Regions from separate parts of the Lysinibacillus pakistanensis genome, predicted to be linked through region 2. Evidence: riboswitches for the same ligand, from Rfam matches in the RefSeq annotation. Region 2 holds a riboswitch; each other region holds the start of a gene.
The links. A riboswitch is a leader RNA that binds a small molecule or an ion and turns the genes downstream of it on or off. The one in region 2 is predicted to bind S-adenosylmethionine.

Region 1 (5,841 bases), 1.9 Mb from region 2:
ATCCTTTTCAAATTGCTCAAGCTCCTCACGGTAAATAAAATCAGCCTCATTTCTACAGCCGAAGAATAGATGTGCTTGCCCAAGGGGAATTCCTCGCTTTTTCATGGCAGCGCGAGCCTGTAAAAAACCTCTAAATGGTGCTACGCCAGTTCCATGTCCAACCATTATAATCGATGTAGTCGCATCCTCTGGCAGCTGGAATCCTGAATCAACTGAGCGTATAAACATTACTAGTGACTCCCCTGGTTGACACTGTGCCAAATAATTTGATGCTACGCCATGATAGTCTCCTCGACCACTCCAGGCTGGTTCCCTTACTACACCTACTGTAATGCTTAGGCGTTCAGGATCTTCCTTTGGTGAACTAGAAATAGAGTAATATCTAGGCTTTAAAGGAGGTAGTAAGGCTATAAATTTTTCAAATGGTAATTCACAGGCTTCGTACATTTCAAGAAGCTCTAGCATGGATAACCGTTTATTTAATACCTGCTCCTTATAAATATCTTCTTGTAATAAATGCTCTAATTCACGTTTATGTGGCGGACACTCTGTATAAACCGCTAGCTCTCGTATTTGTATACGACTAGCAGTCTCCTGCAATTCAACACTAGTGGCAAGCACCTCGTATAAGCTAACCGGAAAATCTGTAGGAAGATGCAACCCATTTCCATTAGACGAAATGATTAGCTGATCATTGGCATTCAATTTAAATCGACGAAGAACTCGATGGATGAGCTTGCTGCTATTTTTGGGTATCACGCCAAGGTGATCCCCCTCCTGATAGCTTAATTCCTTTGGCAATGCAATTTCAATATGACGTGTACTTCGGTCACTATTGGCTGTTTGAAGCTCTTCATTTTTTATAATCGATGCATAACGGGCACCGTGTTTTAAAGCAAGTGGTACCGTTGCTAAGCCTTTTACAACTTGAATGGACAATTTTGTTTGTTCTAGTAGCATATTGTCATCTAACGTTAAATCATATGTCACTTTCATGGTTCTCCACAGTTGTTCTAGCCAGTTCTCCAATTGCTTTTCAAAATCTGCACTTACGTCCGCTTCCCCATGTGGCAAAATTCTTGTAGCCCCTTTAATGGCAAGCTGTTCATCTATTGTTCGAGGGACCTTTTGATACGTATAATGCCAATTTCGATCTCCGCAGCCAAACACAGCATAATTTATTCCTTTTAGACTATTCTCATTACTATTCTCTAGCCATGCAAGAAACTTTCGAGCGTTTCTTGGGGGATGACCATTATAAGAAGAGCAAACAATTAGTACAGCGCCCTCTTTAGGTAATTTTCCAGCATACTCATCTAGCGTAGCGACTTCACTTCGAATACCATACAGAACAGCTTCATCTGCTAACTGTTTGGCAATTCTTTCAGTAGTTCCTAAATCAGAACCATAGAGGATTAGCAAAGACATTTTTGCATTCTCTACACTAGGTTTTGGTAGAGGATACATTTTTTCTTGTCGCTGAGGTGCTACTGTCTTTTCCGGATCAATTACTCGATTACGCTGCTTTACTCGAATTTTAAAATCACCTGGCTTTATCGTTAGAGTTTGCTGTATTTTTAATTGATAATTGTCATAATCGATTAATTCAAAACGCTGTAGAATCATTCCTAATACCAATGTTGCTTCATGAAGGGCAAATTGCATGCCGATACAGGCACGCTGACCATTTCCAAACGGTTTAAAGGCATGTGTAGGAACATTCTGAGAATCTTCAAAGCGCTCTGGATAAAATTGTTCCGCATTTTCACCCCACGCATTTTTATCACGATGAAGCTGTGGCAGTAGGACACTGATATTGTCACCTTTTTTAATCAGGTACTTGTCGCCAATGACAGTATCCTCTTTTGCATAAAGCTCAAAGCCAGGTGCTGTCGGCCATAATCGTAATGATTCATTTAAAATTAGGCGAATGTACTTTAGCTGTAAAATCTGTTCATATGTCGGTGTTTCTTCAGTCAAGATTTGATCAACTTCAGCATAAGCCTTCTCTAAAACTTCAGGATGCTTGATTAAAAAATAGAGTGCAAAGGACAGCAATCCGCTAGTCGTTTCATGTCCGGCTATCAAAAATGTGATGATTTGATAACGAATATTTTCATCGCTCAGTGTTTCTCCTGTGTCTGGATCTTTTATATTTAACATGCGGCCTAGTAAATCTATCTGCTCCTGCGTACCTCTTGCCTTTCGCTCCTCAATAATTTTATCTACTAATGTAAACATTGTTTCAATGTCTTCGTTAAATTGGCGCCTTGTGCCAACCATCATCAGATTTTGTATCTTTAATCGGGAACTTTTTAACATAGCTTCATTTAAAGCACGGACCATGCTCATAATAAAAGGGCTATGTGTTTCTCTATAAAAGCTATTAAAGCGATAATTGAAGCCACAAAGTCCAATTGTATCTAGCGTCAATCGTGTCATATCCTCAGGGACATCAATTTCCTCCATCGGATTTAAGCGTTCCCATTTTTGTATCAGCTGTGTACTAATATCTATCATCATCGAATGATAATCTTTCATAGCATGTTTACTAAACGTGGGAAGTAGGATGTTATGAGCCTTTTGCCAATTCGGTTCAGTTGTTCTGCTTGTAAATAGACCATCACCGCCAAAAGCACGAACATTTTCCAACTCACTATATATCTGTTTATCAAAACGAGAAACATCACAAACATCAGCTACCAATTCATGACCAGATATTACTAAGCTAGTATAACCTGGAATTTCTAATCGATATATCGGCCCATACTCTTCTGCAAGCTTACAAAGTGATAATGTTGGCTGCTCTTTATCGATTAAAGGCAAATGGCCAAGTGGACCAAATGTTTTTGGTTTTGGAACATCCTCTACACTAATCATCATGAATCCCTTCTTTCAGCAAATTTAAAATGATAGTTAAATCTATCATTTGATAAAATAATATACCATGCATTATGTAGATTCAACTTTATAGAAATTGTCAAAGGAAAAAATGGCAGTATTTGTGAACAAAGAGTGAAATAGCAAAAGCCCAACCTCTCACTCTAATCAGTTGAGACATTGGGCTTTTGAACCTTAAATTTAATTAAATATGATATTCAATTTCATCAACGAAATCCCATTCATATGGTGTTTCCTGATAAACATAGTAATTCAACCAGTTTGAGAATAATAAATGGGTGTGGGCACGCCATGTATTAATGGGCTCGTTTGCTGGGTCGTCATTCGGGAAATAGTTCACCGGGACAGCAATGTCTAACCCCTTCGCAACATCTCGTCCGTATTCATCTGCTAAGGTTGTCGCGTCATATTCAAGATGACCTGTAATCATAATGTTTTTATTATCCTTGGACTGCACAATAAATACACCAGCTTCCTCTGAATAGGACAGTAAACGTAAATCAGGATGATTGCGTACTTCATTGATTGAAACAGATGTATAACGAGAATGTGGTGCTGTAAATAAATCACTAAAGCCACGCACTAAGTCCACTGTTAAATCTGTAATGACATGCGAGTAAACCCCAGAGCATTTCGCTGGAAGTTCAACCTTCCCGATCCCATAATGATGATATAAAGCAGCCTGTGCCCCCCAACATATATGTAGAATGGATGTCACATTTTTCTTAGACCAATCCATAATTTGCGAGATTTCCTGCCAATAATTTACTTCTTCAAAAGCCATTTTCTCTACAGGCGCTCCCGTAATAATCATGCCATCAAAGCGGCGATGACGAATTTGTTGGAAAGTTGTGTAAAAAAGCTGTAAATGTGATTTACTAACATTTTTTGATTCATGTGTTGCTGTATTTAAAAATGTAATATTGACTTGCAGTGGCGTATTCCCGAGTAAGCGCAGTAATTGCAGCTCTGTCTTCTCTTTCTCAGGCATTAAGTTTAAAATTAATATATTTAATGGACGAATTTGTTGTGTTTTCGCACGATCCTCTTCCATCACGAAGATTTTTTCCTCTCGTAAATGTTCTCCAGCAGGTAAGTTCTTTGGAATATTAATTGGCATCTTGCATTCCCCTCTCTTTTATTTATAAATGTGTTAATCGTAATGATTACAATGACACTTTTATGAAATTAAAAAATCCCCCTCATTCCATGCGAGATAGAATGAGAAGGACTTTACCACGTTCACTCTTATCTCTCAAAGGAAAATACCTTTGCTGGAATTAGCACCTTTCTAACATTTGTTAGAGGTTGCTGAAGCGTCATCGGGCCAAATCCCTCAGCTTCTCTTGATAAGATTATTTAATTAAATTGAATTGTAACATGAACAATTAAGAATATCAATAAAACATAGAATATTTTGTCATTACAATGCATGTTCAGCTCAATTTTGATGAACACTAATTATCATAGCAACATATGAAATTTTATGGTAAACATGCTGTAATTATGTTAACATATACCTTTAGTAACAGAGAGGAACGTGAACTAGCTTGATTAAAATTGAATTTCCAAAACCAGATGTAGTGATTCGCCAGCGTGAGCAAGATGTAAAGCCTGGGGATGTACCTATTACACCATACCACGGGTTTATTGACTTCCATAAAATCACACGAGACAAAGGTGGCATTTTCTTATTTTACAATGAGAAAAATGAGCTTTTATTTGTCGGTAAAGCGCGTAAAATTCGTCAACGTATAAAAAAGCATTTTGAAGACAATGTATCGCCTATGAAAAATCATCGTCAAGAAATCTTCAAAATTGAGGTATATGAAATCGAAGATCCTATGGAACGTGAAATTTACGAAACATATGCCATTAATGTTTTCCGCTCTAAATATAATGTTGATAAAGTATTTTATTAAAAAGAATCTGCTTGCCTTTGTAAACCTTAAGAGGCAAGCAGATTCTTTATTTTTTACTCTACAAAAAATGCTTTTCGTTCTTTCGTAATCCATTCCTCAAGCTCATGATCATCTCGTCTTAGTAGACGATTAATCAGGACGTCATGCCAAATATAATCTTCTAATAAATAGATGTGAACCGGATCATTAGTAATAAAAGCGGTTTCAAGATTTGAAGGAGAATGTCCATAAATCATCTCTTGCCCATCGATAGACAAGATAAACCAATGGCGAGTGGAAGATTTTTTTGTATAATAGGTCATTCGATGCCTATCAATGGATGACACAGGTTCATCCACGTATAGCGTAATACCGTGTACAGCGACCTGTTCAGCCACCTCAAAAATATCCTCTCGTAATGCTTCATACATCTCTTCCCACATAGAAAGAAGTACCTTTTTCTCCGCTTTTTTTAATAATGACTGACAATAATTAATAATTGTCTGCCTGCCTTTTAGCATTAACACTTTAGGTTCCGCTTCCTGCTCCTTAGATTCTAATTTTTCTAATTGATCACTAATAGACGTAAAATTCGATTGCCAACGCTGCTGTATTTGCTGAAGAAACATCTCAACAGGAATAGAACAATAGGTTGTTTGATCAGCAGCTTCCTCTTTTAGCACTAATCCTTTTTCAACGAGTACATCCAGTATGTCATAAATTCTTGCTCGAGGAATACCAGAATTTTTGCTGACCTGATATGCACTAATATGGCTCTTTTGTACAAGTGCTGTATAGGCTTTAGCCTCATATTCTGTAAATCCTAGCTCTTTTAATTGGGCGATTAATTCATCCATCCAATCCCTCCATTTCCTTTATTATAGAATAATTTGACGAATAGAAGCCAATGAAAAAAAATCTTTACAGAGAAACAAAAATTAGTTACTATTTCAGTAGTAACTATCTAATGAGGTGTCAACATGTTTTTTGAAGTAGATGTAAATGTAGTAATTTTATTAATTGCGTTTGGATTTCTCGC
Region 2 (5,841 bases):
AGGTAATTCCACCTGTCACTGATAAGGTCTTTGTAGTAGGTCCCATCGCTCCTGCTACAAAACGTGGCCAATCAGAGGTAGTAAAATCATCCACTGCCTTACGTGCTATTTCTACAGCACGCTTATTGATTTCCTCTGCTTTTGCTCCCAGATCATATTCATTTAATACAAGTGGAGTACCTCCAAATGTATTTGTGCAAATAATATCTGCCCCTGCTTCCAAATATTTTCTATGAACCTTTTCAAGCACATCAGGTCTAGTTAGTACAAGATTTTCATTACAGCCATCATATTCCTCGCCACCGAAATCTTCAGCTGATAAGTTTTCGTTTTGTAGCATTGTTCCCATTGCGCCATCAAGAATTAAAATTCGTTTCTCAAGTTGCTCTTCAATCAAATGCTTAGCCATTTATACTTACCCCTTTTTTCTGTTCATCCAATTGCTCTATAAATTTCATTAGTTCTAGTGTCATATCATAGCGTAGGAATGGTGTAATGAGGTAAATACCATTGAAATATTCTGCGGCTACCTCTACTAATTCCTTAGCAATTGCAATTCCTTCTAGTGTCGCGTGCTCCTTATCCTCACCACAAGCCTTCATCCGTGCTAATGCGTTTTCAGATAATTTAATGCCGGGAACTTCATGATGTAAGAACTCCGCACTTTTATAGCTCGTAACTGGCATAATTCCTATATAAATTGGTGCTTCTAAATGCTTTGTCGCCTCATAAATTTCTACAATTTTTTCCTTTGTATAGACAGGCTGTGAAATAAAATAATCTGCCCCATGTTCAATTTTCTTTTCTAATCGAGATACAGCTCGGTCTAATACACGTACATTCGGATTAAACGCTGCGGCTACAGAGAAATTTGCCTTTTGACGTAGTGGCTTCCCTGAAAAAGATACACCTTCATTTAACTGTTTGATTAATTGAATAAGCTCCATTGATGATACGTCATAAACACTCGTTGCCCCTGGGAAATCCCCAACCTTTGTTGGATCTCCAGTAACCGCTAAAATATCATGAATGCCTAGTGCATTTAAACCCATTAAATGAGATTGCAGCCCAATTAAATTACGATCTCGGCATGTAATATGTGTTAACGGGCGTACCCCATGTGTTTCTTTCAATAATGCGCCCATTGCCACATTACTTATTCTTGGCGATGCTAGGGAATTATCCGCCATCATGACCACATCTGCGCCTGCCTCATATAATTTTTTAGCACCTTTAATAAAACCATCGATTTCTAAATGTCTTGGTGTATCCAACTCTACTATAACCGAACGTTGACGTTTTACTTTTATATGCAATGGCTCGAATCTTGAAGGTTCTGCCTCACGTACAATCTCTACTTTCTCAGGCTTCGCTAATTTTTCTTCTACTGGAGATAATTCCTCTAAGTATTTTTTCGCTGCAGCAATATGCTTTGGTGTCGTACCACAGCACCCACCTATTAAACGAACGCCTTGATCTCGAAGTGCTACAGCAGCGCGACCAAAATAGTCTGTCTCTGACTCATAAACAACACGCCCGTCTTCTAAATCTAGAAGAGATGCATTTGGATAGGTAGACATAAATGCCTTTTCAGGAAGTTCTACACCCTCAAATGCCTGAATCGAATGGTATGGACCTAAACGACAGTTAACACCTACAATATCAGCACCCAGTGCCTCGAGCTCATGTAGGGCACTATTTAAACTCTTACCATTTTGCAGCACTCCCGGTTCATGCATTGAAACTTGCGCAATGATTGGCAACTTTGTTTTAGCTCGAAGCATTTTTAATGTTGCTGTTAATTCTTCAAAATCATAATAGGTTTCAAGTAAAAGGCCGTCTGGATTCCCTGCCAGTAACACAGTTGCTTGCTCTTCAACAGTCGCTAAAATTTCTTCTAAGGTTGCATCGCTTTTCCGAATGCCTCGAATCCCCCCAATAGTCCCTAAAACAAATTGACCTCCATCTGCAGCTGCTCGCTTGGCAATCGTCATAGCTGCTTCATTAAACTGCTGAACACGCGACTCTAATCCGTAACGTGCTAATTTTATAGCATTCGCTCCATAAGTATTTGTTTGAATAATATCGGCTCCAGCTGCTATATACTCTCTATGAATCTTTTCAATTAATTCTGGTCTTTGAACATTCATTTCCTCATGACAGTACTCCAAGCCATAGCCGTATAATACCGTACCAATTGCACCATCTGCTGTAAGAACATGCGTTTTTAACTTTTCAAGCAACCCCATAAAACTAGCCCCTCTTTCTATTTTTCTATAATATAAAAAGCCTTCTTTAACACAAAGAAGGCTTTTACGTTTCGTAATTGTTGTTCCTTCTCATCTTCGACCATAGGGTCTTCTGGATTTAGCACCTGACAAAAAGTTGGTTGCTGAAGCGTCATTGGGCCAGTCCCTCAGCTTCTCTTGATAAGAATTTAGTATGAATTTTTTAAATAATTAAAAGAATCATAACGTTAACAAACGTTTGAGTCAAGACTATTTCACGTAACAAAGGATATTTCAAACGAAAAATATAATTTTTTGTCTTATATTCTGCAATTAAGATAATTTTTCAGCAATATTATCCCCTATTTTTTTACCGTTTTGAATACAAGCACCTATACCTACACCAAAGTAAGAGCAGCCCGCAATGGATAAATTCGGATAGTTTGTTTCGAGCTCTTGTAATAAGCCCTGTAATGCCTCACGATGTGCTAAATCATATTTCGGCATTTGATCAATCCATCTACTTACATTCACGACACTTGGTTTTTCTTTAATCCCCAAGCTTTTTCTTACATCCTCTAAGGCAACAACAGATAATTCTTCATCTGTCATCCTACGTAACTTCTCATATGCGGGGTTGATGCTTTTATAGAAGAGTCGAACAAGTAATTGCTCATTTGCTGAAGTATGCTTCCACTTACGGCTTGTCCATGTCGCTGCATTACAGATTACATCAGAATTATGAGACACAATAAAGCCTGTTCCATCAGCTGGTAATCTACTATCGGGTACATCGAATCCTAAATAAATTGTAATAGCGGAGGCAGTATTGAATTGGTCAAAATAACGGTTCAATGTTTCATCCTTTAATAGGTACTGTACAGTTTCATTAGGTAATGCTAAAACTACATGATCTGCTTCAATGATCGTATCATTTGCTAAAGTAACTTGGTAGTGGTTTTCCTGCTTGTTGACACTAGTAGTGGTAATTCCCTTTAAAATTTCTACATCAGTTAATGTTTCTTCAAGACGATCAATTAAAGACGATAAACCATTTTTAAATGAAATAAATTTTTTATTAGCAGCTTTTACAAATTGTTCTCGATTTGCGTCAAAACCTTTAATAATACTACCGTACTCATTTTTATAATCAATTAAATAAGGTAATGTGGAGGCAATCGATAGTTGATGTAAATCTCCTGAATACACACCTGCTAATACTGGCGCTATTTGGTTTTGAACAAGCTCCTCCCCTAAATAGTACGTTAAAAATTCTCCAATTGAGCTGTCTTTTGTAAAGCCTACATTTGGCATTGTCAAATCCTTTAATGCTTCTTTTTTACCTTCTTCGGATACAAGTGTGCTTTCTTCCAGAGAGTGAAGGCTCATCGGAATACCGAATGTTGAATCTGCCGGAATCGCATGGAGCTCATTATTTGTGTATATATAAGAAATCCCCGTTTCGTTGTATACCAAATCTTGCTTAAAATTAACCTCTTCAACCAGCTCCATAACACCTTGATGACGGGCTACTATTGAATCTGCCCCTGTCTCCATAATGAATCCCTGTTCGTATTCAGAGTGCAACTTACCACCTAAATATGTATTTTTTTCAACAAGCACAAGCCTTACATTTAATTTTTTTTCCTTTACTTGGCGCTGTAAATAATGCATCGTACATAAACCCGTAATTCCTCCACCTAATACAACCACTGTTTCCATATTAACCGCCCCTAATTTTTGTTGTCTTCCTTTAGTATAAACCCTTTTTATTGAAAATTACGCTCAACCCTTTACAAATTTAGCAAAAATGGAGCTATCCCGTGGTGAGGATAGCTCCATTACTATGACTAAATATGTATCTTTTCATGATGAAACAAAAAATACCCTTGACTTAAAATTCCGGCAATATATTAGTTAATATTTACTGAAAAACCATTAAACACCATATATCAATGGTTGTTATAGTGTTTATAGGCTGTAGATTTCGGTTACCACAATAATATCTTTACTCTGAATTAATTTAAGTGTTGGGCAACATTTGCTAATTTCTCAGCTGAATTCGTTACTTCTTCAAAGGCAATCCCTAGCTCATTAAGAACCTCCGCTATCGCTAATACTTCTTTTTCCATACTATCATTTTGCTCTTTTGCCTCTGTCATCGATTCTAATATTTTCGTAAATTGCCCTTCTGTTTGAACCATATTTTCCTTGCCAGATATGACCTCTTCTTGAATATTATTAAGAGAGTGTGTTAGCTTATCTGTCCGTTCATTTGTTTTTTGTAACAACATGGCTACTGAGGTCACAGAATCTTTTGTTTGAATCGATAGTTTTCGAACCTCATTAGCAACTATATTAAAGCCTTTACCCGCTTCTCCAGCACGGGCTGCTTCTATAGCTGCATTTAAAGCTAATAAATTGGTCTGGTTGGCAATTGTGGTAACAACATTCATAATTGATTCCATTTCTTTTGACATACCAGTCAACTGTTCAATATTTTCTGTTATATCCTTCAGCAAATCAATAATATTACACATATTTTGTGATTGACTCTTTATTCGTTCTCTTCCCTCTACTGCCTGCTTCTCAGCCTCCGCTGACACCAAAAGTGAGTTTTTTGCAAACTGTTTAATTTCATCTGATTGCTTGCTTATTCGATGAAATGAGTTATTTGTTTCTTGGGATATTGTAGCAAGACTTTCTGTAGACGTGACGATTTCCTTTTCCACGGCTTCCTTTTTCCGTTCCATATTCTCTTTGTGTTGCTCAACAGTATTTTCAAAGGCCTCTAATACTAATTGCTGCTCAAAGTTTGAAATTTTAGAAATGGCTCGTATAGTATTAAACTGATCTTTGGGATGATGAATGTGCTCTTCTACTAAGTCCATGAATGATAAAAATAAATCTTGGAAGGCACAAATATACCATTGTGTTCTTAAACCAATATGAACATGTACTTTAGCAATATTAGTACGTCTTCGATAAAATTCATCATCAATTGTGCCGTTAAACATTTCTATAATATGGCGGCCAAGCGTTACTTTTAATTTTTCTACAGAACTGTGACTATTAATAATACTTACTAAACTACCCTCAGTTCCTATCATTCTATAAAATCTATCAACAATATCATTAATATTTTCTATAACAAATGGCTGAAAGGCTTTTAAATACTGTAAATCCTGCTTTGTTAAATTTAGCATTTCTATTTGCTTGACCATTGACTTGCAATTAGAAACATCCATTTTTACAACATATTGCTGAAGGTCTATCGCTGCTGTCTTTCTCTGTTTTTGAAAAATCACACATTTTCCCTCTTTCACGTGTACTTTTGCAAAGCTGAGAAAATCCAATTCCGTTTACAAAAATATATATTTCAAAATGTAAGAAAATAGGTTTAGGTTAATTTCTGTTCAAGTTCTAGTTGAACAAAATCCCAATTATCTTTTAGCCATAGCATGAACTACTCTTTTCAAAATCACTCATATACCTTATCCATTTTATAAATAGCTGTCAATTTCCTATCATACATTTTTTACCATTAATTGTATAAAAAGTCCCTGTAGCCAAACTATTGGCTTAAAGCAGTAAAAAAGCTACCACTATATCT
Region 3 (5,841 bases), 460 kb from region 2:
CTGCAAAATTAAATGATGCAGGTACGCATTATATTCTAAATGGTGAAAAGCAATGGATTACAAACGCCGGCTTTGCTGATGTATTTGTCGTGTACGCTAAAATCGATGGCGATAAATTCTCTGCATTTATCGTAGAACGTGCATTCAATGGCGTGTCAGTGGGACCTGAAGAGAAGAAGATGGGGATTAAATCTTCATCCACTCGTACATTAGTGTTAGAGGATGCAGAAGTGCCTGTAGAAAATTTATTAGGTGAAATTGGCCGTGGGCATGTGATTGCCTTTAATATTTTAAATATTGGTCGTTATAAGCTAGGCGTTGGTACAATTGGTGGATCTAAGCGTGCATTAGAGCTAGCGATTCAATATACAAACCAACGTCAGCAATTTAAAACAAAGCTGTCTGATTTCAATTTAACAAAAGAAAAATTATCAACAATGGCTTCTCAATTATATGCGTCTGAGTCATTAAACTACCGTACTGTAGGCTTATTTGAGGATCGCTTAAGTCAGTTAAACCCTGAGGAGCAAAAGCAAGGAACGGTAATTGCCGGTGCTATTGCTGAATATGCGATTGAATGCTCAATTGCCAAAGTGTTTGGTTCAGAAACATTAGATTATATTGCAGATGAAGCGGTGCAATTACATGGTGGCTACGGCTTTATGGCTGAATACGAGGTAGAGCGAATTTATCGCGATTCTCGTATTAATCGAATTTTTGAAGGAACAAATGAAATTAACCGCATGATTGTGCCAGGTACATTTATGAAGAAGGCAATAAAGGGTGAGCTTCCACTATTACAAGTAGCCCAAAATTTACAGCAGGAGCTGCTTATGCTAATGCCTGAAGATATAGGCACAGAGCCACTAGCACAAGAAAAATACCTTGTGAAAAATGCAAAGAAAATCGCAGTATTAGCAGCGGGATTAGCAGCACAACGCTTTGGTCCGAAGCTTGATCAGGAGCAAGAGGTATTGGTAAATATTGCGAATATCGCAAACCAATTATTCGCTATGGAATCAGCTGTCTTACGTACAGAAAAAGCGATTGCTCGTGATGGTGCTGAAAAAGCTCATCAAAAATTATTGTACACTCAAATCTTTTGTCAAGAAGCATTTGCAGAAATTGAAAAAGAGGCAAAAGATACAATTCTTGCTTCAGCTGACGGAGATGCAGCGCGCATGACGTTATCTGCACTACGTAAGCTAACACGTAATAATCCTTACAACTTAATTGCGAAGAAACGTGAAGCATCAGTTAAGTTGATTGACGCAGAAAAATATGTAGTGTAATAAATCAAACAGCCTAGCTATCTGTAATAGATAGCTAGGCTGTTTGTGGGTGAGAAGGATAGATTTGCAAAAGCAACTGATAGAAACAGTTAAGTGAAGGATAGAATTAAGAAAGTGACGGATAGAATTAAGAAAGAAATGGATAGACTGTAGTAGAAGCCTGGGGATTGGTGTGAGAGCAACTGAAAATTGTTTCATTTTGGTTTGTATGGTTATGATGGTATACTACAGAAAATAAGGAAGACACAGAAAATCAGTGTCCTCAAAAAGAAAGTAGAGGAGCCTTTCAATGACGATTCAATTTATCCAATATCCAAAATGCACAACTTGTAAGAAAGCTCAAAAATGGTTAAACGATAATGATATAGTGTATGAAGAGGTACACATTGTAGAACAGCCACCTTCAAAGGACGAATTAACAAAGTTATGGCAAGCAAGTGGACTACCTCTTAAAAAGTTTTTTAATACGTCTGGCATGAAGTATCGAGAGCTTGGTTTGAAGGATAAACTTGCCGATATGAGCGAGGAGGAGCAGCTTGAGCTACTTGCTTCTGATGGAATGTTAATCAAACGTCCAATCGTTACTGATGGAAAAAAAGTAACGTTAGGGTTTAAAGAATCTGATTTTGAGCAAGCTTGGAAATAGCCGTAATTATCCTTGTTTTTATAGGAGAAGTATGGCACACTGAAAGTGAATATATTACATATTTATGGAGGGGTTTTTTGCATGAGCACACCTAAAGACTTACGATACTCTGAAGAACATGAATGGGTAAAAGTAGAAGATGGAAAAGTACGTATCGGTATTACACACTTCGCACAATCTGAATTAGGAGATATCGTTTTCGTTGAGCTTCCACAAGTTGGCGATGAGATCAAAACAGATGATCCATTCGGTAGCGTAGAATCAGTAAAAACTGTTTCTGAATTATATGCGCCAATCTCAGGTACTGTAGTTGAAGTAAATGCAGATTTAGAAGATAGCCCAGAATTCGTTAATGAATCACCATATGAAAAAGCTTGGATGATCGTTGTTGAGCCTGCTGATGCATCAGAAGTTGAAAAGCTTATGACAGCAGAGCAATACGAAGAAATGGTCGCTGAATAAGACAAGCCCTAATAGAAAAACGTCGGCATTCACCGACGTTTTTTATTATCTTCATGGCTGGGGAGATAGTCGCTTGCAATGGGTGTCTAACATTACCATCGTTAATGCTTAATTGATATAATGACTATAAGGAAAAGGGATATGTCTAATGGGGGTGGCGTGATGTTCGAGGGAAAATGCTTAATTGTTGAAGGCCGTTCGGATAAGCTTCAAATTGAACCTATTTTAAGTGAAGATGTCACAATACTTTGTACGAATGGTACAATTGGTGTGCATCAATTAGAAGTGCTGCTTGATCCATATGAGGGCTGTGAGCTTTATACATTTTTTGATGCAGATCCATCAGGGGATAAGCTACGGGCATTAATGGACAGACATTATCCAGAGGCAGAGCATTTACGTACAATGCCAACGTATAAAGAAGTTGAGACAACTCCGAGAAAGGTATTAGCAATGATATTGTTGCGAGCACATTTCTCAATCCATAATCAATATATTTTGTAAGGTTGCGTGAAAAAAATGGAAGAATGGTCAAAAGAGCAGTGGATCGCGGCTGTCCAGTCGGGGAAAAAAGCTGCCTTTTATTTATATACACCTATGTGTGGTACATGTGCAGTTGCATCAAAAATGATGATGATCGTTGAGCAATTACTGCCAAAGCTTCAAATCGGCAAAGCAAATTTAAATTTTGTTGAAGAAATTGCCTTAGATTACGAAATCGAAAGTGTACCATGTTTACTCGTCTGTGATGGCGGAAAAGTGACAGAAAAAGTCTATGCTTTTCAATCCGTACCGTTTTTATACGAATTGTTAAAAAAATCAATTGACTGAAGTTTGCTAGCATGGTAAAGTAACAAATATATTACTAAAACATTGAATATATCGAACTCTTATGAAGAGTGGCGGAGGGAAGTGCCCTATGAAGCCCGGCAACCATCACAAAGTGAAAAGGTGCCAAATCACCCAAAGATTTATCTTTGAAAGATGAGAGAACGGTTGAGCGTATAAATACGTGACCCCTTCTACTTGTCTGTGAGTGAAGGGGTTTTCTATATGAGAAAAGGAGTATTCGCTATGATCCAGCTTCAAAATATTACGAAGAATTACAAAACCGCAAATGGCGAATTAACAGCAGTCAAAGACGTAAACCTTTCCATAAATAAAGGTGAAATATTTGGCATTATCGGCTATAGTGGTGCTGGTAAAAGTACAATGATTCGTTTATTGAACGGTTTAGAAAAGCCAACATCTGGTACGGTGATGGTTAACAATCAAGAGTTTTCATCTATTAAGGGGCAAAAGCTTAGAGATGCAAGACAAAAGGTAAGTATGATTTTCCAGCACTTTAATCTACTATGGTCTAGAACCGTTGCTGAAAATATCGCTTTTCCACTAGAAATCGCAGGTGTTTCAAAGGCTCAGCGTGATGCACGTGTGAAGGAATTGATTACTCTTGTTGGTTTAGATGGACGTGATCAGGCGTATCCATCACAGCTATCAGGCGGTCAAAAGCAGCGTGTCGGCATTGCTCGAGCACTTGCTAATAATCCAGAGGTTTTATTATGTGATGAGGCAACCTCAGCACTTGACCCAGAGACTACCGATGCAATCCTGGATTTACTTGTAGATATTAACGAGCGATTAGGATTAACTATTGTGTTAATCACACATGAAATGCACGTTATCCGTAAAATCTGCCATCGTGTAGCAGTAATGGAGGCTGGCGAAATAGTAGAACGTGGTGAGGTATTACAAGTATTCCAGGCACCTCAAGCTGCTATTACGAAAAAATTTGTGTCACAAATTACAGATACGAAGGAAACGCAGGAGACGGTTGCACAAATAAAAGCAAATTATCCAACTGGACAACTTGTTAAGCTAATTTTTGTAGGAGAAAAAACAGAGCAGCCCGTAATTTCACACCTCGTCAAGCACTTTGATGTAGAAGTTAGTATTGTGCACGGTAATATCTCTCAAACAAAAAATGGTGCTTACGGTACACTTATTGTGCAAATAGATGGAACCGAGTCAAATGTGGCTGATGCATTAGGTTACTTAAATACAGTTGAAGTACAAACGGAGGTGATTGCAAATGCTAACTAATCTCTTTCCGAATGTCGACTGGGAGCGAATGTGGGCAGCTACCTATGAAACACTGTATATGACAGCTATTTCAACCGTAGTAACATTCATCCTTGGCTTATTAATTGGAATCGTATTGTTTTTAACAAGCCCCCATCAACTATGGGCTAATAAAATTGTGAATTTCTTAACAGGTTCACTCGTAAATATTTTCCGTTCGATTCCATTTATCGTGTTAATTATTTTATTAATTCCATTTACAAAATTCTTGCTTGGCACAATCCGTGGAGCCAATGCTGCATTACCAGCACTAATTATTGGTGCTGCCCCATTCTATGCACGTATGGTATTGATTGCATTACGTGAAATTGATAGAGGGGTAATCGAGGCAGCTCGTTCAATGGGTGCTAAAACATCTACTATTATATGGAAAGTGTTAATTCCAGAATCATTACCTGCGCTTATTTCAGGTATTACTGTAACAGCTGTAGCGCTTGTTGGTTATACAGCAATGGCTGGAATTATTGGTGCAGGCGGGTTAGGAAACTTAGCCTTCTTGGATGGCTTCCAGCGTAATCGCTCAGATGTGACATTAATGGCAACTATTCTAATCTTAGTAGTCGTATTTATTATTCAATGGATAGGCGATATGATTACAGCTAAAACAGATAAACGTTAAAGGTTATTTCGGTTCTCTGCCGTTAACATACTTTGAACAAAATAAAAGGGAGTGTAATAAAATGAAGAAGCTATTGACAGGATTACTCTTATCAGTATTAGTGCTAGCTTTAGCGGCTTGCGGTGCTGGTAAAAAAGACGATGCAAGCTCAGGTGCATCAACAGATGATAAAACAGATAGTAAAGAAAATGTGACATTAACTGTAGGTGCCTCTAATACACCGCATGCAGTAATTTTAGAAAAAGCAAAACCGATTTTAGCTAAAGAAGGTATTGATCTTCAAATTGAAACGTATACAGATTATGTATTACCAAACCAAGATTTAGCATCAGAAGACCTTGACGCTAACTATTTTCAGCATATTCCTTACTTAGAGCTTCAAATTAAAGATAATGGCTATGATTTCGTCAATGCTGGTGGCGTTCACATTGAGCCAATCGGCATTTACTCTAAAAAATATAAATCACTTGACGAGCTACCAAAGGGCGCAACAATTTTACTTTCTAGCTCAGTTGCAGACCACGGTCGTATGCTTTCATTACTAGAAGCAAAAGGCCTAATTAAACTTAAAGATGGTATCGATAAAACAGCAGCAGAAATCAAAGATATCGCAGAAAACCCTAAAAACTTTAAATTCGATGCTAATACAGCACCTGAAATGCTCGTACAAATGTACGAAA
Region 4 (5,841 bases), 270 kb from region 2:
GAAAATATTATTACTTTTTTGTTTGTTGAGGTTTCTATATGTATTTGCAATAGTGTTTTTCAGTATAATGAATAAAAGTTAAATGGATTATGCTTTAATGTAGGTATTTGTAACTATTTATATTGATGGATGAAAATGGAGTGTGTATGATGGATTGCAAAATTGTTTTTTTTGACGTAGATGGAACACTTATTAATTATGAAGATGGCTGTATTGAAGAAAGCACAAGGAAGGTAATAGATGAGCTAAAACAGAGGAGAATTCGTATTGTTGCGGCTACAGGTAGACCTTTATCAATGTGTCAAAGTTTAAGAAACATGGGTATAGAGACATTTATAACCGCAAATGGTGCATATGTTAAGCATCAAAATCAGGTAATACATAAAGTACCAATTGACAAAAATATAGTCCAAGCAGTTCATGCCTTTGCTAATGAGAATAAACAAAGTCTTTCATTTTTTACAGAACAATTATTTATGAATAACGTACACAAGCCAAGGACACTTAAAGCCCTGCAAGAAACATTATCTTTATCTAAATTTCCTGAATTTCATGAAAATATTGTAGAGCAGGAAATTTATCTAATGTGTTTATATGCTAATGAAGATATTGAGCAAATATATACAGCACAATTTCCTCATTTAAAATTTAAAAGATGGCATCCGTATATTACGAATGTATTGCAATCTGATATTTCCAAATCGATTGCTGTTCAGGCTGTACTTGATTATTTCAATTTAAGTTCTGAGGAAGCACTTGCGTTTGGCGATGGCGATAATGATATAGATATGTTAGAACAGGTTGGTTTTGGGGTTGCAATGGGGAATGCAAGTGAGGCATTGAAGAATAGTGCTGATTATATAACGAAGAAATCCATTGAAGGGGGTATATATCATGCCTTGAAAGAGCTACAAATAATTTAAGAAAGTAATTATTTAGAATCGTATAATATTTTTAGTAAATTTAGAGGGGATGTCAAAGTAAAAAATGATTGAAGCTATAGCACTCATAATGTTAACTACATTGAGTATGATAAAGCTAACGTAAGTTATTAAAATGCTTTAGGTGGGATGATTTTATGGCACATCATGTACAATCTCTTATTGAACATTACGGGTATTTTGGCATAATTCTTATCCTAGTTGGAGGGATTGTCGGGCTGCCTATTCCTGATGAAATATTTTTAACATATATAGGATATAGTGTATATCGAGAAACACTAGAACATGTTCCAGCATTACTTAGCGCAACTATCGGGGCAATAGGTGGCATTACTTTAAGTTATTATATAGGTTATCGATTCGGGCTACCTTTGTTACATAAATATGGCCCGAAGATTCATATTACTAAGCAAAAAATTAATTTTACTAAAAAATTATTTACGAAAATAGGACCAGCCTTATTACTGATCGGTTATTTTATTCCAGGTGTACGCCATCTTACCGCATATGTAGCAGCCATTAACAACTATCCTTATAGAAAATTTGCCATTTTTGCTTATGCAGGCGCGTTTATTTGGACATTTACTTTTATTACATTAGGAAAAGTATTAGGTGAGAAATGGCGCTATGTGGGATTTTACTTATCTCACTACAGTATTTATCTTATCGTAGTATTCATCATATTAATGTTGGTCATTTATTATTTTTTCAAAAAAAGAAATAAATAAGGGTCTGATTCTTCTAAGCGAATAAGACCCTTATTTATTTTTAAGGTAAGATGGCAAATGAACGAACAGGGAATCCAGACGCTCTTTCTGGTTTCGGTACAATATTGAATATGACAGCCCCTTTTGGCGGTAGCTGATCCAAATTTGTTAAAAGCTCAATTTGATAAGTGTCTTGCTCAAGTACAAAATATTCACCATCTAACTTACCATTTTTGCGAAAATCCGCTGCTGAATCAGTGTCGAAAGTCTCGTGACCAATAGCGTTAATTTTTCGTTCTTTAAATAAAAACTGTAATGCCTCTAATCCCCAACCTGGTATATGATTATGACCCTCAGCATCCTTATTATTAAAGGCATCCTTATTAGGCCAACGCTTACTCCAATCGGTACGTAGGGCAATAAACGTACCTGCTTCAATTTCTCCATGCTCAGCCTCAAAGTCAAGAATATCCTGAACACTTAAGGTAAAATCATTATTTTGCTCGGCTTCCTTCGATTTATCAATCACGATTAAGGGTAGTACTAATTCTTTTAAATCCAATTCTTCTAAAAAACGTGTGTCCCTAACAAAGTGGATAGGTGGATCGATATGTGTTCCATATTGTCCAGGAAAAGTGAATTGCTGCGCAAAGAAACCATCATCATGTGAAAATAGGGTTTCAAACTTTGCATCCTCAAACATAAAGAAGTGAGGTGAATTTGGTCCAAATGTATGTGTTAAATCCACCCATTTTCTTGATTTTAATAGCTGCACTGCTTGTAAAAGTTCATTCGACATCGTATTTACCTGCTTTCTATTAATAGTATGAGTTATTCCCTGCTTGTCCTTCTTGTCCAATCATAACCACAAAAAAGAGTCCTCCTTGGAGAGAGGACTCTTGTGCAAAGCAACAAATGTTAGTCTTCTCATCTTCAAGGCAAACATTTTTGCCAATTGGAGTTAGCACCATACCTAAAGGCTGGTTGCTGAGACTTCATAGGGCCAATCCCTCCGTCTCTCTTGATAAGAAATGCAATATAAGAATTTTCAGAAATAACGATACAAATACATTAGCATATTTATTTATAGTTTACAAGTTCAATAGGGATACATAGATTTGCAATTATATTAACTAAAAGGATTAGAGGGATTCATAACTGGCAGAAAAACCATGCTCACTAGAGGTTTTTAGGTGCAAGATAAATGGACAAGAGGGTTCTTATGAAAAGAGCCCACTTGTAGAAAAGGCGCTGTCACCAGCTTAAAACTAATGAAAGCTTACAACATTCAATATCTGTAAATACTATCCGAATATTATCTGGTGTATAGTTTGTTTCAAATGTCATAGTAATACCAGTCGAGATGATTAACCTTTCAACTTCTGATTTATTTGATTTTTGTGCGGCATCCATAAGATCATGTGCAAATTGTTCTGATCCGTCAATTTTATCTGTAAGTAGCTGAATCTGCTGCATAATTCTCTTTACTCGCTTGGCGGAAATTTTCAGCTTATTTGTATTGACGGCTGGAAACGGATTTGTATTTATTGGGTTTGTTGGCATAGCTAAATATCTAGCTGGTTGGTGAAGTGCTGGAGGATTTACTATTGCCAATGTTGGATAATAGGTAGGATAGACAAAAATCGGATAAGGGTTGTAATACAACTAAACTCCTCCTATCCACTTGCTAATACTATATCTTATGTGCAGCGGGGACTTTCGGTGTTCGCTACTTCTATGGTTTCACGTCTAGGGTATTATCAAATTAATACCTAGGATGAGTGAAGAGATAATTTAGTCGATTGAAAGTAAGGAACCTGATAAGAGAAAGGGTTAGAGCTAATCGAAAGTGAACCAACCTGATCAAAGAGGAGCCTAAGCCGATCAAAAGTGGAGGCAACCCGATTGAAAACGAGCTCAGGCTGATCAAAAGTGGAAGAAACCCGATCAAAAACGAGCCTAGGCTGATCAAAAAAGCAAGGTACCTGATCAAAAACGAACGCAGCCTGATCAAAAGTAGAGGCAACCCGATCGAAAAAGAGCTCAGGCTGATCAAAAAAGCAAGGCACCTGATCAAAAAGGAGTCCAAGCTGATCAAAAACGAACGCAGGCTGATCAAAAGTGGAGGCAACCCGATCGAAAACGAGCCCAGGCTGATCAAAAAGGAGTCTAAGCCGATCAAAAGTGGAGGCAACCCGATCGAAAAAGGGTTCAGGCTGATCAAAAACGAGCCCAAGCCGATCAAAAACGAATAACACTCACCCAATCAAAAAAGAAGGCTTCGCATGTGTATAAGCCTTCCTTTCATAAATTTTTATCCAAGAACACGTAAAACATCATCTATTTTTTTGTTATGGGAGAGAATGCCGTAGTTCATCCATGTTAAGAAATCAACCTCGTAGACACAGTTGTTTTTTGCTGCGGGAAGGTTGCTCCAGGTAGGAGATTTTAGTATTACTCGTTCCTCTCCCTCGAAAATCGAATGTTGTTTGTCAAAGGTAATGAATAAATGATCGGCATCTAAGTGAATAAGCTGGTCAATTGTTAGATGTGTTTTTCGTGTATAATGTGGGATATTCCATACAGATTCATGGGGCATTAAGCCGAGATCACGATATAGAATGGGGCCCGTATAGCCGCATTCGGGTCCTGCATAGAGGCTGATGCCAATAGCGGAGATACGAAGAAAGGCTACGCTTTGTCCATATACTGATTTTTGAAGCACTTTTTTTGCCTTTTGCACTTTTACCTCATACTGGTTAATGACATCCTTCATAATAGCCGTTCTACCTGTTAAGTCGGCTATTTGGAACAATGTAGTTCGCCAATCTTCACCTGGATGTGAGAGATGATAAGTGGGAGCCAATTGATCTAATTGATGACAAGCTTTCCAGCGCTCTATCCCTTCATCTAGCATAATTAAAGTTGGCTTATAATGAAAAAGTTGATCCATTTGTCCTTTTTCAATATCAATATCAGGTATTTCTTGTAACCCTAGATAATCCTGTTTGCCCCATTTTGAATGGCTAAATTGAGCGATGGGTGTAATACCTAATGCCACTAAAAAATCCTCTAAAAACGGTGCGAATATACGAGGGTTATTACTTTGGCCACGACGATATTGTCCAGGAGAGATACCGACATGCTCTTTAAAGCGGCGGTTAAAATAATATTCATTGTTGAATCCAACTGTTTGGCTGATCTCAAAAATACGGTCATTCGTTGTTACTAGTAATTGCTTGGCTTTTTCAAGACGAACATTGTTTAAAAAGTTGAGTGGGATTTGACCAGTAATGTCCTTGAATATACGAGAATAATTCCAGCGTGGCACAGCCGCTAATTCTGCCAATTGCTCAACAGTCCAATCCCGTTCATAATGCTTTTGTAAATATTTGATGGACTGCTCAACGGACTGACGAACACTTTTCTGCTGCTGATTAGGTACATTTTGATTCATAATGAATAACATAAATTCTTGGAAGCGTACATGTTGCTCAAATAGCGATAGCTCATCCATTGCTAGACGGTGTCGATAAATGATTTCTAACAAATTAGTACATTGAGAAAAAGGATGGCAGCCTAGTTCTTGAAATTGTGTAAAAATAGAAAAGCAATCCGTCTGACTTTCTTGCAGTTGGATGATTTTAAATGTTAAGTGATAAAAGCACAGCACCCCACTTTCATTGTGAACATTTATTTTTTGATTAGGAGGAATGAGCACACACTTTTCTTCAGTAAGATGGATAGTTTCATGATCACAAATTAGCTCTCCATGGCCGCTTATAACTACAACAAGGCTATAATGGTCACAATGATGTAGTTGCCACATTGCTGATGGAATAGAATATGAAACTTCTTGTAAGTGAAATATTTGCGATAAACCACTCATATTTTTCTACCTTTCTATAAATAGTTTTATTTAAACAACGCAAAGAAAGCCCTAAGAGAGCTTTCTTTAAAATTATTTTACGAACCATTTTTCAAGGTCATCGTATTTTAGTAGATTTGCAGTTATAGCTCCAGATTGCCAATATGTTCGGTCAGCAATATACACGTTTCCGTTTTTTACTGCAGGAACTGTATTCCAGAGCGTACTATCTAACCATTTAATCGCATCCTGGTTTTCTTCAGATTCCCATGTTCCATTAGAAGGGAAAAGAATAATATGATCAGCGTCTAATTTAGGTATAGCT

Region 1: another riboswitch for S-adenosylmethionine. It lies ahead of metA (homoserine O-acetyltransferase MetA); the one in region 2 lies ahead of QNH24_RS23175 (bifunctional homocysteine S-methyltransferase/methylenetetrahydrofolate reductase).
Region 3: another riboswitch for S-adenosylmethionine. It lies ahead of QNH24_RS21000 (methionine ABC transporter ATP-binding protein); the one in region 2 lies ahead of QNH24_RS23175 (bifunctional homocysteine S-methyltransferase/methylenetetrahydrofolate reductase).
Region 4: another riboswitch for S-adenosylmethionine. It lies ahead of QNH24_RS24540 (cyclase family protein); the one in region 2 lies ahead of QNH24_RS23175 (bifunctional homocysteine S-methyltransferase/methylenetetrahydrofolate reductase).

Annotation. Positions count from the first base shown of each region.
Region 1 is NZ_CP126101.1:2,760,015-2,765,855, forward strand. It holds gene QNH24_RS13595 (bifunctional cytochrome P450/NADPH--P450 reductase) at 1-2,880, opposite strand, end outside; gene metA (homoserine O-acetyltransferase MetA) at 3,086-4,021, opposite strand; SAM riboswitch class I at 4,147-4,257, opposite strand; gene QNH24_RS13605 (nucleotide excision repair endonuclease) at 4,452-4,823, shown strand; gene QNH24_RS13610 (TrmB family transcriptional regulator) at 4,877-5,659, opposite strand; gene QNH24_RS13615 (TSUP family transporter) at 5,783-5,841, shown strand, end outside.
Region 2 is NZ_CP126101.1:4,652,793-4,658,633, forward strand. It holds gene metH (methionine synthase) at 1-409, opposite strand, end outside; gene QNH24_RS23175 (bifunctional homocysteine S-methyltransferase/methylenetetrahydrofolate reductase) at 402-2,249, opposite strand; SAM riboswitch class I at 2,337-2,436, opposite strand; gene QNH24_RS23180 (protoporphyrinogen oxidase) at 2,562-3,950, opposite strand; gene QNH24_RS23185 (globin-coupled sensor protein) at 4,247-5,536, opposite strand.
Region 3 is NZ_CP126101.1:4,196,946-4,202,786, reverse strand. It holds gene QNH24_RS21025 (acyl-CoA dehydrogenase FadE) at 1-1,292, shown strand, start outside; gene QNH24_RS21020 (arsenate reductase family protein) at 1,582-1,938, shown strand; gene gcvH (glycine cleavage system protein GcvH) at 2,020-2,400, shown strand; gene QNH24_RS21010 (toprim domain-containing protein) at 2,563-2,904, shown strand; gene QNH24_RS21005 (thioredoxin family protein) at 2,920-3,231, shown strand; SAM riboswitch class I at 3,288-3,391, shown strand; gene QNH24_RS21000 (methionine ABC transporter ATP-binding protein) at 3,475-4,503, shown strand; gene QNH24_RS20995 (methionine ABC transporter permease) at 4,493-5,161, shown strand; gene QNH24_RS20990 (MetQ/NlpA family ABC transporter substrate-binding protein) at 5,223-5,841, shown strand, end outside.
Region 4 is NZ_CP126101.1:4,927,002-4,932,842, reverse strand. It holds gene QNH24_RS24550 (Cof-type HAD-IIB family hydrolase) at 150-923, shown strand; gene QNH24_RS24545 (DedA family protein) at 1,079-1,669, shown strand; gene QNH24_RS24540 (cyclase family protein) at 1,710-2,447, opposite strand; SAM riboswitch class I at 2,573-2,679, opposite strand; gene QNH24_RS24535 (YuzC family spore coat inner layer protein) at 2,903-3,313, opposite strand; gene QNH24_RS24530 (helix-turn-helix domain-containing protein) at 3,963-5,537, opposite strand; gene QNH24_RS24525 (ABC transporter substrate-binding protein) at 5,610-5,841, opposite strand, start outside.